DNA from 2 places in the Rhizobium sp. M10 genome. Region 2 is predicted to be linked to the other one. Evidence: predicted binding sites of a transcription regulator. Region 2 holds the regulator's gene; the other holds the start of a gene.
What was found. Region 2 encodes PhoB, which activates phosphate uptake and scavenging genes when phosphate is short. Its sites were predicted from a motif close to TGTCATNNANCTGTCAT; they were not measured.

Region 1: a site for PhoB is predicted at 4,780-4,796, ahead of CO671_RS06025 (UDP-2,3-diacylglucosamine diphosphatase). Genes of this name have one in related genera too.

Annotation. Positions count from the first base shown of each region.
Region 1 is NZ_NWTA01000003.1:151,235-158,935, reverse strand. It holds gene CO671_RS06040 (efflux RND transporter periplasmic adaptor subunit) at 1-435, shown strand, start outside; gene CO671_RS06035 (efflux RND transporter permease subunit) at 441-3,593, shown strand; gene CO671_RS06030 (phosphoglycerate mutase family protein) at 3,899-4,648, opposite strand; gene CO671_RS06025 (UDP-2,3-diacylglucosamine diphosphatase) at 4,858-5,667, shown strand; gene CO671_RS06020 (MFS transporter) at 5,844-7,064, shown strand; gene dgcA (N-acetyl-D-Glu racemase DgcA) at 7,016-7,701, opposite strand, start outside.
Region 2 is NZ_NWTA01000043.1:3,105-10,805, forward strand. It holds gene pstA (phosphate ABC transporter permease PstA) at 1-1,252, shown strand, start outside; gene pstB (phosphate ABC transporter ATP-binding protein PstB) at 1,268-2,083, shown strand; gene phoU (phosphate signaling complex protein PhoU) at 2,128-2,841, shown strand; gene phoB (phosphate regulon transcriptional regulator PhoB) at 2,977-3,660, shown strand; gene CO671_RS32040 (GcrA family cell cycle regulator) at 3,903-4,436, opposite strand; gene CO671_RS32045 (aspartate aminotransferase family protein) at 4,862-6,061, shown strand; gene argF (ornithine carbamoyltransferase) at 6,099-7,013, shown strand; gene CO671_RS32055 (Hsp33 family molecular chaperone) at 7,102-7,701, shown strand, end outside.

The sequences.
Region 1 (7,701 bases), on a different contig from region 2:
GACGACGGCACGGTCTATGGCGGAGCCGGAAAGCTTCTCTTCCGCAGCGCCAGTGTCGATACGACCACGGGCCAGGTTACCCTTCGCGGCGAGTTCCCCAATCCCAAGGGCGATCTGCTGCCGGGGCTTTATGTCAGGGTTCGCATCGAGCAGGCCGTGCGTGAGAATGCGATCGTCATCCCTCAGCGCGCCGTCATCCGTACGACTGACGGCAAGGCGCAGGTCTATATCGTCGAGGAGGGAGATGTCGCCCAGCCGCGCGACGTGATGCTCGGTCAATCCTCCGGCAACGAATGGGTGGTCGAGAGCGGCTTGTCCGCGGGACAGCGCCTGGTCGTCGACGGCGGCCAGAAGCTTCAGCCTGGCGCGAAGGTTGCACCGGACGAGCTGCGCGATGGCCGGGTGGCGTCCGGCGACGCCCCGAAGCCGGAGTAAGATCAATGGCACGCTTCTTTATCGATCGCCCGATCCTTGCCTGGGTCTTTGCGATCTTCATCTCTATCGCCGGCCTGATCGCGCTTCCGTTCCTGCCGGTCGCCCAATACCCGAAGGTCGCTCCACCGCAGCTCAGCATCAGCACCAGCTATCCCGGCGCATCACCGCAGGACATCTATCAGGGCGTCACCCGTCAGATCGAGGAGGAGCTGAACGGCGTCGAGGGGCTTTCCTATTTCGAATCGACATCGGATACGTCAGGCGCGATGACGATCACCGCGACCTTTGCGGCCGGCACCGATGTCGACCAGGCTTCCGTCGACGTCCAGAACGCCATCCGCCGCGTCGAGCCGCGGCTGCCGCAGACGGTCAGGGATCAGGGCATCACGGTCGAAGAGGCTTCGTCGGGCTTCCTCATGTTCATCTCGCTGACCTCGACCGACGGGAAGACCGACGAGGTGGCGCTCGGCGACTATCTCAACAGAAACGTCATCGGGGAGCTGCGCCGGCTCGACGGCGTCGGCCGCGCGCAGCTCTTCGCGTCGCAGCGGGCGATGCGCATCTGGATCGATCCCGACAAGATGGTCGGCCTGCACCTCACCGCATCCGACATCAGCGCGGCGATCTCGGCGCAGAATGCCCAGGTGGCGGCCGGTCAGATCGGCGCTGCACCCAATCCGATCTCGCAGGATCTGACGGCGACGGTGCTGGTCAAGGGGCAGCTGACCGACACCCGGGAGTTCGGCGACATCGTGCTGCGCGCCAATGCCGACGGATCGAATGTCCGGTTGCGCGACGTTGCGCGGATAGAAGAGGGCAGCGAGAGCTACAGCTTCTCCACCCGCCTGAACGGGCAGCCGAGCGCTGCCATCGCCATCCAGCTGTCGTCGACGGGCAATGCCGTCAACACGTCCAATCTGGTCAAGGCGAAGATGGAGGAGCTGTCACGCTTCTTCCCGGCGGGCGTCGAATATTCCGTTCCCTACGATACCAGCCCGTTCGTCTCGGCATCGATCGAGAAGGTGGCGCATACGCTCGCAGAGGCCGTCGCGCTCGTCTTCATCGTCATGCTCGTCTTCCTGCAGAGCTTCCGCTACACCATCATTCCGACGCTGGTCGTGCCCGTCGCGCTGCTCGGCACGCTGGCGGTGATGTTTGCCGCCGGTTTCTCGATCAACGTGCTGACGATGTTCGCGATGGTGCTGGCCATCGGCATTCTGGTCGACGACGCCATCGTCGTCGTCGAGAATGTCGAGCGGCTGATGGCGGTGGAAGGGCTGTCGCCGAAGGAGGCGACCAAGAAAGCGATGCGGCAGATTACCGGGGCGATCCTCGGCATCACGCTGGTTCTTACCTGCGTCTTCGTGCCGATGGCGTTCTTCCCGGGCTCGACAGGCATCATCTACCGCCAGTTCAGCCTGACCATGGTCGTATCGATCCTGTTTTCGGCCTTCCTGGCACTGTCGCTGACGCCGGCGCTCTGCGCCACCTTCCTGAAGCCGATCAAGGGTCATCACGAGAAGAAGGGCGTTGCCGGCTGGTTCAACCGCAACTTCGACCGGCTGACCGGCCGTTATGCCCGCACCGTCGAGGGATTGGCCAAGCGCTCCTGGCGGGTCATGGCGGTCTATGTCGCGCTCGTCGTCGGCCTCGGCTATCTCTTCGTCAACCTTCCGAGCAGCTTCGTACCGGATGAGGACCAGGGCTTCCTGATCGTCGACGTGCAGGGCCCGCCGGAAGCGAGCCGCAACCGCACGGTGGCCTCGCTCGAAAGCATCGAGGCGATTTTCAAGACCGAGCCGGCGGTTGAGAATGTGGTCGCGATCCAGGGCTTCAGTTTCTCGGGGCAGGGGCCGAATGCCGCCCTGGTTTTCGTCACGCTCAAGGATTGGGCCGAACGCGGCGCCGGCAATTCGGTGCAGGAGATTTCCAACCGGGTCAATATGCAGCTGTTCGCGTTGAAGGATGCCACATCCTTCGCCCTGTCGCCGCCGCCGATCGAAGGTTTCGGCACGACCAACGGCTTCACCTTCCGCCTTCAGGATCGTGGCGCAAAGGGCCAGGCAGCGCTTAACGAGGCGGCGGCAATGCTCCTCGGCAAGGCATCACAGAACCCTGTGATCGCAGGCGTCCGGCCGGAGGGCATGCCGGATTCGGCGCAGCTCGTTCTCGTCATCGATCGCGAGAAGGCAAATACCTTCGGCGTCGCTTTCGCCGACATCAACAACACAATCACCGCCAATCTCGGTTCGAGCTATGTCAACGATTTCCCGAACTCCGGCCGCATGCAACGCGTCATCGTTCAGGCGCAGGACAAGAGCAGGCTTCAGGCTGAAGACCTGATGAAACTCAATGTGCGCAATGCGAGCGGCGGCATGGTGCCACTGTCGTCCTTCGCCATCGCCGAATGGCGCAAAGGACCGGCCCAGATCGTCGGCTATAACGGATATCCGGCTGTTCGCCTCTCGGGCGCTCCGGCGCCCGGATATTCATCGGGCGCGGCGATCGCCGAAATGGAGCGGCTGGCAGCCGAACTTCCCGACGGTTTCGGTTTCGAATGGACCGGCCAGTCGCTGGAGGAAATCAAATCGGGCTCCCAGGCGCCGATCCTGTTCGGCCTCAGCATCCTCTTCGTCTTCCTGCTGCTGTCGGGGCTTTACGAGAGCTGGTCCATCCCGCTGTCGGTGATGCTGGTCGTGCCGCTCGGCGTGCTCGGCTGCGTGCTCGCGGTGATGAGCCGCGACATGTCCAATGACATCTATTTCAAGGTCGGCCTGATTGCGATCATCGGCCTGTCGGCCAAGAACGCCATCCTGATCGTCGAATTCGCCAAGGATGGTTTTGCCGAGGGCAAATCGCTGATGGACGCCGCAATCGAAGGCGCCCGTCTCCGCTTCCGGCCGATCATCATGACCTCGCTCGCCTTTACCTTGGGCGTGGTGCCCCTGGCGATCGCCACCGGCCCAAGTGCGGCGAGCCAGAATGCGATCGGCACCGGCGTGCTCGGCGGCATGATTTCGGCAACGGTTCTGGCGATCTTCTTCGTTCCCGTCTTCTTCGTCTACGTGCTGCGTCTGTTGAGGACGAAACGGCCGGCGACGGCGAACGAGGAGGCCCCGATCGGGCAGGCGCCGGCGACGGTGACATCGCCGACGTAGGCTATCCGCGAAGGCGGAGGATTGTGGCCGGGCGAGACTGACGCTTGCTTTCCCTTCTCCCCCAGCGGGGAGAAGGTGGCCCGAAGGGTCGGATGAGGGGGCCACACGGCACAGCATTCATTGCCCTTCGCTTGCGCTCGGGCACTCGAGGCCCTGCCGCTCACCCCCTCATCTGCCCTCCGGCATCAACCTGGGTCGAGCCGCGGGTCTCGACCCGTCCTTCGGACCCCCGCTGGGGAGAAGGGGGATGTAGCAGCGCCGTGCTCATTGATCGAATTGTTGGAAGGGGCCCGATACGAGTTCCACTACCCATCGGGCTTCGGCGTCATCGTCACGTCGGCGCCATAGGCATCGCGCAACTGACCTTCCTGGCCCGGCTGCCGGTCGGCGGCTTGGTGCAGCAGGATGGATTCGTAGCCTTGTGCGCGCGTGCCCTCGATCAGGGTGATATCGGAATTTCCGGGATTGTCGGAGCGCTCGAACCACTCGACAGGGCGATGCAGGAAGTTCATTTCGACTGCCCGGTTGGTGACGCCGTGGCCGACGATGGCGACGTCGTGATCGTCATTTTCGGCGTCTCGCATGACCGTCTGGAGGAACAGCCGCACCCGCTGGGCCACATCCGCACGGCTCTCGCCATCCGGCGGCCGTGCGTAGAATTTGCCGCTATTGCTGCGCAGCCTCGCCCATTTTTCGAATTCCTCGGGAAACTTCTGTTTCCGTTCGGCGTGGTCGTAGATTTCGGTGAAAAGGCCGAAATCCTGCTCGCGCAGCAAATAATCCTCCCTGATATCGCCGACGAGGCTTGCCGGCAGGGCTTCGAGCACGGCGTCCTTGCTCTGCCGCGTCCTCAGGAATGGCGAGTACCAGATGTGCAGCTTGCCGAAACCGGGACTCGGCGCCGCCCGCAGATAGGCGGCGATCACACCGCCGGCCTCCAGCGCCTGCCGGTAGCCCCATTGCGTCAGGGGCACGTTGTGATCGCCGAATTGGCGGTAGGCCCGTTCGTCGATGTTGCCGAGGGATTCGCCGTGGCGAACGAGAAAGAGACGCATCAGCCATCCCGCAGTGTCGGATCTGGAATCGCAGTCATCATGAACGCGCACAACAGGCAGGGCAAGATCGTCGCTGCGGCGTGCGGCGGGGCGTGCCGCCAGCACGGCTTTTGCGGGGCTTTTCCCCAGTCTGTCATCTTCCTGAAACACGAGTCTGGTTTTGGAAGGCTATATGAAAGATGGGGCATGAGCCGTAGCTCGTGATAGACATGATGGAACCCAGACATTTCCGCACGCTCTTCATTTCCGATGTCCATCTCGGCTCGAAGGCCGCGAAGGCCGACTTCCTGCTGGATTTCCTGCGCTACCACGAGGCGGATACGATCGTTCTCGTCGGCGACATCGTCGACGGCTGGCGGCTGAAGCGCAGCTGGTATTGGCCGCAGGTCTGCAACGACGTCGTCCAGAAACTCTTGCGCAAGGCGCGTAAGGGTACGCGCGTCGTCTATATCCCCGGCAATCACGACGAATTCCTGCGCGATTTCCCGGGCATGCATTTCGGCGGCATCGAGGTTGTCGAGCGGATGATGCATGACGGCGCCGACGGCAAGAAATACTTGATCCTGCATGGCGACGAATTCGACGTCGTCGTTCGCAATGCCCGCCTGCTCGCCTATCTCGGCGACTGGGCCTACGATACGGCGATCCGCATCAACATCCTGTTGGCGGCCGTGCGTCGCCGCCTCGGCATGCCCTACTGGTCTTTCTCGGCCTGGGCCAAGCTGCAGGTCAAGCATGCCGTCAATTTCATCGGCGAATTCGAGCGCGTCGTCGCCGAAGAGGCGCGCAAGAGCGGTGCCGACGGGGTGATCTGCGGTCATATCCACCACGCGGTCATCCAGGACATGGACGGCATCCGCTACATCAATACCGGCGACTGGGTGGAAAGCTGCACGGCTGTTGCCGAGCACGAGGACGGCACGTTCGAATTGATCACTTGGCGGACGCTCGCCAGCACCGTGCCGGCGCTGACGGCGGTCGAGCGCGAAGGGGCGGAACTGGCGCCTCAGGCCGCCTGATTTTGCCTGTTTCATCCAGCGTTGGCGCATCTGCGTCCGCGCAACAGAAATTTAGCCGTTCCCGTCAGGCGACAGGCCCAATTTATTTTTTAAAACGTTTCAGGAGGCTATTTCTCGCAATAGTCGCCTTCCGGGTGGCGTGTTAGGACAACGTCCAGTTTCCTTCAGGTCCACCCATGATTCCCGCTCAACATTCCCCGACGGGTGAGGGAGCGCCGCCGCGCTTCCGGCTGCTCAGCGCGCTTTCCTATTGTGCGCCGCTGCTGGTCAACGGCATCGTTCTGCCGTTTTTCCCCGTTTGGCTCGCGACCCACAGCTTCAGCGACCATGAGATCGGCATCATCCTTGCCATACCGATGGTGGTCCGCGTGCTGGTGGCGCCTGTCGTCGCCATGATCGCCGACCGCTTGAAGGAACGCGCCGACGTGCTGCTCTGGTCGGGCGGCCTGTCGCTGCTGACGGCGATCGCGCTCTACTGGACGACCAGTTTCTGGCCGGTGACGATCGTCTATACGCTGCAGGGTGCCACCTTCGCGCCCTATCTGCCGGTCGTCGAATCGATCGTCATCTCCGGCGTGCGCCGCTGGGGGCTCGATTACGGGTCGATGCGCGTCTGGGGCTCGATCGCCTTCATCGTGTCGACGCTCGTCGGCGGTCAGCTGATCAGCCGGTGGGGCGGCGAGATGGTGCTGCCGGTGATGGTGTTCGGCTTTGCCATGACCGTCGTGATGGCGATCTTTTGTCCGCGCATCGGGCCGACGCGGCGGCGTGGCCAGCCGATCAACATTCCCGCCGCCACCGGCAGCGGCCTGCGCGAGCCGCATCTGCTGCTGCTCCTGATCGGCGTCGCCATCCAGCAGTCAAGCCATGCCGTGCTCAACGCTTTCTCGTCGATCTACTGGCATCAGCTGGGCTTTTCCGGCGCTGAGGTCGGTTTGCTCTGGAGTGCCGGTGTCGCTTCGGAGGTGACGGTATTCTTCCTGTCGAAGCGTCTCAACCGGCGCTTCAATGCCTGGACGCTGATCCGCTTCGGCTGCGCCGTCAGCGTCTGCCGCTGGATCCTGTTTCCCATGAACACGGGCTTTGCCGGCTTCTTCCTGCTGCAATGCTTCCACGGCTTTACCTACGCCTTCGTGCATACCGGCGTGCAGCGGCGGATAGTGGCGACGGTGCAGGAGACACAGGAATCCTCGGCCCAAGGCGCCTATTTCTTCTATGTCGGCATGGCGATGGCGCTGATGACCATCGCAGCAGGCTATCTCTACGCCTTACTCGGCGTCGTCAGCTTTTACGTCATGGCGCTGGTCGCGCTCTGTGGCCTCGGCCTCGTCATCTCGGCCTATTACCTTCAGCCCCAGAGGCTGCTTTCGGGCGGAAAAACCAGGGAAGCGGCGTAGCGCAGGCCGGGCTCGCGGTCGTGGGCGAGCAGCAGCGGGCCGTCGAGATCGACGAAATCGGCATTCTGGGCGAGCAGCACCGCCGGCGCCATGGCAAGCGAGGTGCCGACCATGCAGCCGATCATGATGGCGAAGCCGATCCGCTCGGCTTCCGTCTTCATCGCCAGGGCTTCGGTGAGGCCGCCTGACTTGTCGAGCTTGATGTTGATCGCGTCATAGCGGTCGGCAAGGCTTGCGAGATCGCCGGTATGGTGGACGCTCTCGTCGGCGCAGACGAGGAGCGGGCGGCGGATCTCGGCAAGCAAGGCGTCGCGGCCGGCCGGCAGCGGTTGCTCGACGAGCGCCACACCCGCCTCCGCGGCGATGTTGAGGTGACGCTCCAGCGCCGATTCCGGCCAGCCTTCATTGGCATCGAGGATGATTGCGGCCTCGGGCGCGGCCGCGCGGACGGCGCGGATGCGGCTTTCATCGTCGCCGGTGCCGACCTTGACCTTCAGCAGGGCGCGGCCGGCATGTTCGCGCGCCTGGGCCGCCATCACCTCCGGTTCGCCGAGCGAAATGGTATAGGCTGTCGTCAGCGGTTTCGGATCGGCAATGCCCAGTCGAGACGCGACGCTTTGGCCCGTCTGTTTGGCTT
Region 2 (7,701 bases):
CAAGCGCCGCTACGCCGCCGAGCGCCGGTTCCAGGCCTATGGCATCGCCGCCATCACCTTCGGTCTCGTCTTCCTGTTCATCCTGTTGTGGACGGTGATCGGCAAAGGCTACACCGCCTTCCAGCAGACCGCGATCACCCTGCCGATCGAATTCACCGAGAAGACGATCGACCCGGATAACAAGCGTGCGACCGATCCTTCGGTGCTGGTTGCCGCCAATTACCCGGTTCTGTTGCGCGACGCGATCGTCAAGCAGCTGAATATCAATGCCGCGAGCCGCCCTGATGTGCGCGACGCTACCGCCATGCTCTCCAAGAGCGCGCCGATCCAGCTGCGCGATATGGTCGTCGCCGATCCCTCGCTCATCGGCAAGACGGTCAATGTCTCGCTGCTCGCCGACGCCAATGTCGACAGCGCCAACAAGGGCCAGATCGATCTCTCCGTCGATGAGAAGAACCGCAAGGTCAACGACAAGCAGGTGACCTGGATGAACCAGCTGAAGGCGAGCGGCGCTCTCCACAAGCAGTTCAACACCGGCCTCTTCGTCAACGGCAATTCCAGCCGCCCGGAGGCCGCCGGCCTCGGCGTCGCCCTTGTCGGCTCGTTCTACCTGATGCTGATCGTGCTGGCGCTTTCCCTGCCGATCGGCGTTGCCGCCTCGATCTACCTCGAGGAGTTCGCGCCGAAGAACAAGCTGACGGACCTGATCGAGGTCAACATCAACAACCTCGCTGCCGTTCCCTCGATCGTCTACGGTCTGCTCGGCCTTTCCGTCTTCATCAACTTCATCGGCCTGCCGCGTTCGGCCTCGCTGGTCGGCGGCCTGGTGCTGACGCTGATGACCCTGCCGACGATCATCATCGCCACCCGCGCGGCACTGCGCGCCGTGCCGCCGTCGATCCGCGCCGCAGCGCTCGGTCTCGGCGCCTCGAAGATGCAGATGGTGTTCCACCACGTCCTGCCGCTTGCCATGCCCGGCATCCTCACCGGCACGATCATCGGCCTGGCGCATGCGCTCGGCGAAACCGCGCCGCTGCTCCTGATCGGCATGGTCGCCTTCGTCGCCAACGCGCCGACCACGCCGCTCGAACCCTCGACGGCCCTGCCGGTGCAGGTCTATATGTGGGCGAACGAGGCCGAGCGTGCCTTCGTGGAGCGTACTTCGGGTGCCATCATCGTCCTGCTCCTGTTCCTGATCGTCATGAACATGGGCGCCATCCTCTTGCGTCGTCGCTTCGAGCGCCGCTGGTAAACGGAGTTAAACATCATGAACATGTTGACGGAAGCTGCAGTTGAAAAGGCGCTGGATCAGAAGATGAGCAACGTCCCGTATAAGATGATCGGACAGGATGTCTCGGTTTACTACGGCGAGAAGCGCGCGCTTTTCGATGTGAACCTGAACATCCGCGAAAACACCGTAACCGCCCTGATCGGCCCTTCGGGCTGCGGCAAGTCGACCTTCCTGCGAAGCCTCAACCGCATGAACGACACGATCGAGGGCTGCCGCGTCACCGGCAAGATCACCCTCGACAGCGACGATATCTATGATCCCGATATCGACGTCGTCGAACTTCGCGCCCGCGTCGGCATGGTCTTCCAGAAGCCGAACCCGTTCCCGAAGACGATCTATGAAAACGTCTCCTACGGCCCGCGCATCCATGGACTGGCCAAGTCGAAGGCCGATCTCGATCAGATCGTCGAGTCCAGCCTGCAGCGCGCCGGCCTCTGGAACGAGGTCAAGGACCGCGTCCACGAGTCCGGCACCGGCCTCTCCGGCGGCCAGCAGCAGCGCCTGTGCATCGCCCGCGCCGTCGCCGTCAGCCCTGAGGTCATCCTGATGGACGAACCCTGCTCGGCGCTCGACCCGATCGCCACCGCCAAGGTCGAGGAGCTGATCCACGAGCTGCGCGAGAACTACACGATCGTCATCGTCACCCACTCCATGCAGCAGGCCGCGCGCGTGTCGCAGCGCACCGCCATGTTCCACCTCGGCAACCTCGTCGAGGAGAACGACACCGACAAGATGTTCACCAACCCGGACGATCCGCGCACCCAGGACTACATCATGGGTCGCTTCGGCTGATTGCGGCAATCCGAAGCCTTCCCGTTATTCGAGGACAAAGCCCCATGGCATCGACACATATTTATACTGCCTATGATGATGATCTGAAGTTCCTCTCCAGGCGGATTTCCGAAATGGGCGGCCTGGCCGAGCAGATGGTCGCCGAATCCGTCCGCGCCCTGGTCAACGGCGACACCGCGCTGGCGCAGAAGGTCATTTCTGACGACGTGATCCTCGATCACACCGAACGCGAAATCGGCGACAAGGCGATCGTCACCATCGCCCGCCGTCAGCCGATGGCCTCGGACCTGCGCGAAATCATGGGTTCGATCCGCATCGCCGCCGATCTCGAACGCGTCGGCGACCTCGGCAAGAACACCGCCAAGCGCGTCATCGCCGTGCAGAGCACCGGCGTTCCGCGCAAGCTCGCCCGCGGTCTCGAGCACCTGTCCGAGCTGGCGCTCGTCCAGCTCAAGGAAGTGCTCGACGTCTATACCACGCGCGCCGCCGACAAGGCGACCGCCATCCGCGAGCGCGACAACGAGATCGACGCGATGTACACGTCGCTGTTCCGCGAACTCCTGACCTATATGATGGAAGATCCGCGCAACATCACGAGCTGCACGCATCTTCTTTTCTGCGCCAAGAACATCGAGCGCATCGGCGATCACGCCACCAATATCGCTGAGACGATCTACTACATGGCAACCGGCGCCCAGCCGGAAGGCGACCGTCCGAAGGACGACAGCGCCAACACCGTCGGTGCCGCCACGGAATAACCGTGCCGGACCAGCCCATTGCGTGCGCGCCCGCCCGGGCGCGCAAAGAGGTCGCAGCCAATTTCTGATTTTGCGCGGGATCCCTTGCTTAAATCGCCCCCGGTTTAAGGATCGTGCGTGAGGAGACGGACACGCATGATCCCGAGAGTTGCAGTTGTTGAAGACGAAGAGGCCCTCAGCGTGCTTCTCCGTTATAATCTCGAGGCGGAAGGCTTCGAAGTCGATACCATCCTGCGCGGCGACGAGGCCGAAATCAGGCTTCAGGAGCGAACGCCGGATCTTCTTATCCTCGACTGGATGCTGCCCGGCGTCTCCGGCATCGAACTCTGCCGGCGCCTGCGCATGCGGCCGGAAACCGAACGGCTGCCGATCATCATGCTGACGGCGCGCGGCGAGGAGAGCGAACGTGTCCGCGGGCTGTCCACCGGTGCCGACGATTACGTCGTCAAGCCGTTCTCGACCCCCGAACTCGTTGCCCGCGTCAAGGCCATGCTGCGCCGCGCCCGCCCGGAAGTGCTGTCGTCAGTGCTCAAATGCGGTGATATCGAGCTCGATCGCGAAACCCACCGCGTCCATCGCAAGAGCCGCGAAGTCCGCCTCGGCCCGACCGAATTCCGCCTTCTGGAATTCCTGATGTCGTCGCCGGGCCGCGTCTTCTCCCGCTCGCAGCTGCTCGACGGCGTCTGGGGCCACGATATCTATGTCGACGAACGCACCGTCGACGTCCATGTCGGCCGCCTGCGCAAGGCGCTGAACTTCTCCAACATGCAGGACGTCATCCGCACCGTCCGCGGCGCCGGTTATTCGATGGAAGCCTGAGGGGTTTCTGACAAAGTCGAGCAAGCTCCGCCCCTCACCCTAGCCCTCTCCCCGTAAACGGGGCGAGGGGACGTGCCCTGCGAGAGGTGGGTAAGGACCGAGAGGTTGCGGCATATCCCCTTCGCCCCGCGCGCGGGGAGAAGGTGCCGGCAGGCGGATGAGGGGCAGTCACACCCAACACACTCACACAAAAAAACGGGCCTTCCAGCCCGTTTTCGCATTTCCAGCAATGGTTTGCCCGCTCAGCTGACCCGCGCTGCCGCCCGGCGGCGCTCGTTGACCGGCTGATAGGCAAGCTTCTGATGATAGCTGCAATAGGGCGAATTGTCCGGGGATTCGCAGCCGCAGAAGTGGAAGTCGTCCTTCAGCGGATCGCCGACCGGCCATTTGCAGGTGCGTTCGGTCAGTTCCGTCAGGCCGAGGCGGCGGGAAATCGGCACGACCACATTGCCCTTCGGAACATATTCCATTTCCTCGACGGCATCGATCTCGATCTCTTCCTTCAGCATCGTTGCGCCCTGCTGGCGGGTCACGGTGCGGGTGGTGATCCGGGAGGCGTAGTTCGGCGCGCGCGGCGCCGATGTCTGGCGCTTCGGCGTGCGCGCCGCGGCGGCTGTGCCGCCGGCCTTGGCGCGGCCCGGCAGGCTCAGTCGGTGCACCTTGCCGATAACGGCGTTTCGGCTCACGCCGCCAAGTTGTGCCGCGATCTGGCTGGCGCTCAGCCCTTCGGACCACAGCTTCTTGAGTTTCTCGACCCGCTCGTCTGTCCAGTTCATGCCCTGTCTCCACCTTTTGCGTTGGTGATGGCAGAATCCCTCACCGTTGTCCCGGAAGCCTCCGAAACAAGAAACGCTTGATCAATTTTGGTGACTAGTTCCGCCGCATGCAGTCTAGTAATTGAACTTTAACCTAGTGTGAGGCTGACTCCGTGACAAGAGTCGCGGGAATCCGGATGAATCGAATTCCGAGTTTTCCCCAACTTGCTGCCTCTGCGTGTCATTTCTGCAATAATGCCTGTTGAAGGCTGAAAATGCCGCTGTACAAGCTTGCTGCATCCGCTAAGGGCGCAGTTTTGTTGACATTGCAGCGCGAAAAGGAAATAGTACCGATCGCCGCCGAAAGGCGGCATTTTTGATTTTTCGGGCCTGGTTTTCTTAGCCGGAGTCCGGTGATTGACAACGCTGATCGGGAGACCCGCGCCATGGCCGAAGCCGCGCCGCTTTATGACACCTATTCTCGTGCCCCGCTGCGGTTCGAGCGAGGCGAGGGCGTATGGCTGATCACCGAAAGCGGCGAGCGTTATCTCGATTTCGGCGCCGGCGTCGCCGTCACCTCCGTCGGCCACGGCAATCCGCATGTGGTCGCCGCCTTGAAGGAGCAGGCCGACAAGGTCTGGCACCTCTCCAACATCTATGAGATTCCCGGCCAGGAGCGGCTGGCCAAACGGCTGACGGACGCCACCTTCGCCGACAAGGTGTTCTTCACCAATTCCGGTGCCGAGGCGCTCGAATGCGCGATCAAGACGGCGCGCCGCTATCAGTTTTCCAAGGGCCGTCCCGAGCGCTTCCATGTCATCACCTTCGAAGGCGCCTTCCATGGGCGCACGCTTGCGACGATCGCCGCCGGCGGCCAGGAGAAATATCTCGAAGGCTTCGGCCCCAAGACGCCGGGTTTCGATCAGGTGCCGTTCGGCGATATCGAAGCGGTGCGCGCCGCCATCACCGATGCGACGGCGGCAATCCTCATCGAACCGGTGCAGGGCGAGGGCGGCGTGCGCCCCGCCACGGCCGAGTTCATGAAGGCGCTGCGCCAGATCTGCGACGAGAAAGGCCTGCTGCTGATCCTCGACGAGGTCCAGACCGGGGTTGGCCGCACCGGCAAGCTCTTCGCCCATGAATGGTCGGGCATCACACCCGACATCATGGCTGTCGCCAAGGGCATCGGCGGCGGCTTCCCGCTCGGCGCCTGCCTTGCCACCGCAGAGGCCGCCTCCGGCATGAAGGCCGGCACCCATGGTTCGACCTATGGCGGCAATCCGCTGGCCATGGCCGTCGGAGGCGCCGTGCTCGATGTCATTCTCGCCGACGGCTTCCTGGAACATGTGCGCGACGTCGCGCTGGTCTTCCGTCAGGGGCTGGCTTCGCTGAAGGACCGTTATCCCGATGTGATCGAGGATATCAGGGGCGAGGGCCTGCTGCTCGGCGTCAAGGCGGCCGTCCCCTCGGCCGAACTGCTGCAGGCGATCCGCGCGGCGCATCTGCTCGGCGTGCCGGCCGGCGACAACGTCATCCGCCTTCTTCCGCCGCTCGTCGTCACCGCCGAGGAAGCCCGCGAGGGTCTCGCCCGCCTCGAGCGCGCCGCCGAGAGCATCCGCGCCTCCAAGGTCAAGAAGACGGCTTGAAGGGATTGCCGCCTCCGGGCGCACGACAGGTAAGAACATGGCTCCTAAACATTTCCTCGATCTTTCGGCCGTCACATCCGCCGACCTCAGAACCATCATGAACGATGCGCTTTCCCGCAAGCAGGCCTTCAAGGCAGGCCAGGGCGACAAGCCGCTCGCCGGCAAGATGCTGGCGATGATCTTTGAAAAGCCGTCGACGCGCACCCGTGTCTCCTTCGACGTCGGCATGCGCCAGCTCGGCGGCGAAACGCTGTTTTTGTCCGGCACCGAAATGCAGCTCGGCCGCGCCGAGACGATCGGCGACACCGCCAAGGTGCTGTCGCGTTATGTCGATGCGATCATGATCCGCACCACCGAGCACTCGCGCCTGCTGGAGCTTGCCGAGCATGCGACCGTGCCCGTGATCAACGCGCTGACGGACGATACCCATCCTTGCCAGATCATGGCCGACATCATGACCTTCGAGGAGCATCGTGGCCCGATCAAGGGCAAGACCATCGCCTGGACAGGCGACGGCAACAACGTGCTGCATTCGCTGGTCGAGGGGGCGGCGCGTTTCGGCTACCGCATGAACATGGCCGTACCCCTTGGTTCGGAGCCCAAGGATCACTATCTGAACTGGGCCCGCAATGAGGGCGCCGAAATCATGCTCTGCCATGATGCCGACCGTGCTGTCGAAGGCGTCGATTGCGTGGTGACCGATACCTGGGTCTCCATGAATCAGGAACATCGGGCCCGGGGTCACAACGTCTTTCAGCCTTATCAGGTCAATGCGGCCTTGATGGCCAAGGCCGGCAGCGATGCATTGTTCATGCATTGCCTGCCTGCCCATCGCGGCGAGGAAGTGACGGATGAGGTGATCGACGGCCCGCAATCCGTGGTCTTCGATGAAGCGGAAAACCGTCTTCATGCGCAGAAGTCGATTCTTGCTTGGTGCCTGGGCGCGATCTGAACCATAATCGGACGCCGCGTGTGAAAACGCGCGGCCGCGCGAGCGAAGGGCACCCTTGCTCTTCGCTTGAAAACTAGGAGTGAAAGCCATGGCAGAAGCTGCAGCCGCCCTCGGCCAGTTCGATTTCGCCGGCGATGACCATGTCGTCCCTTTCCAGGTGGAGGGTCTGGATGTGCGCGGCCGCGCCGTCCAGCTCGGCCCGATGCTCGATGCGATCCTCGAGCGCCATCATTATCCCGCGCCCGTCGCCCGTCTGCTGGCCGAAGTCGTCGTGCTGACGGTGCTGCTCGGCACCTCGCTGAAATTCGACGGCAAGTTCACGGTGCAGACCAAGGGCGATGGCCCGGTCGATCTTCTCGTCGCCGATTTCTCGACGCCGGAAAATGTCCGCGCCTATGCCCGTTTCGATCAGGCGCTGCTTGCCAAGGCGGTTGAAGCGGGCGAAACCGAGCCGGAACAGCTGCTCGGCAACGGGGTGCTCGCCTTCACCATCGACCAGGGCAAGTTCGCGCAGCCCTATCAGGGCATTGTCGCGCTTGACGGCACCTCGCTCGAGGAGATTGCCGGTGTCTATTTTCGCCAGTCGGAACAGATCCCGACGCGCGTGCGCCTTGCTGCGGCTGAGCTCTTCGATCGCGACGATGCCGGCAAGCCGCGCCATCGCTGGCGGGCCGGCGGCCTCGTCGCC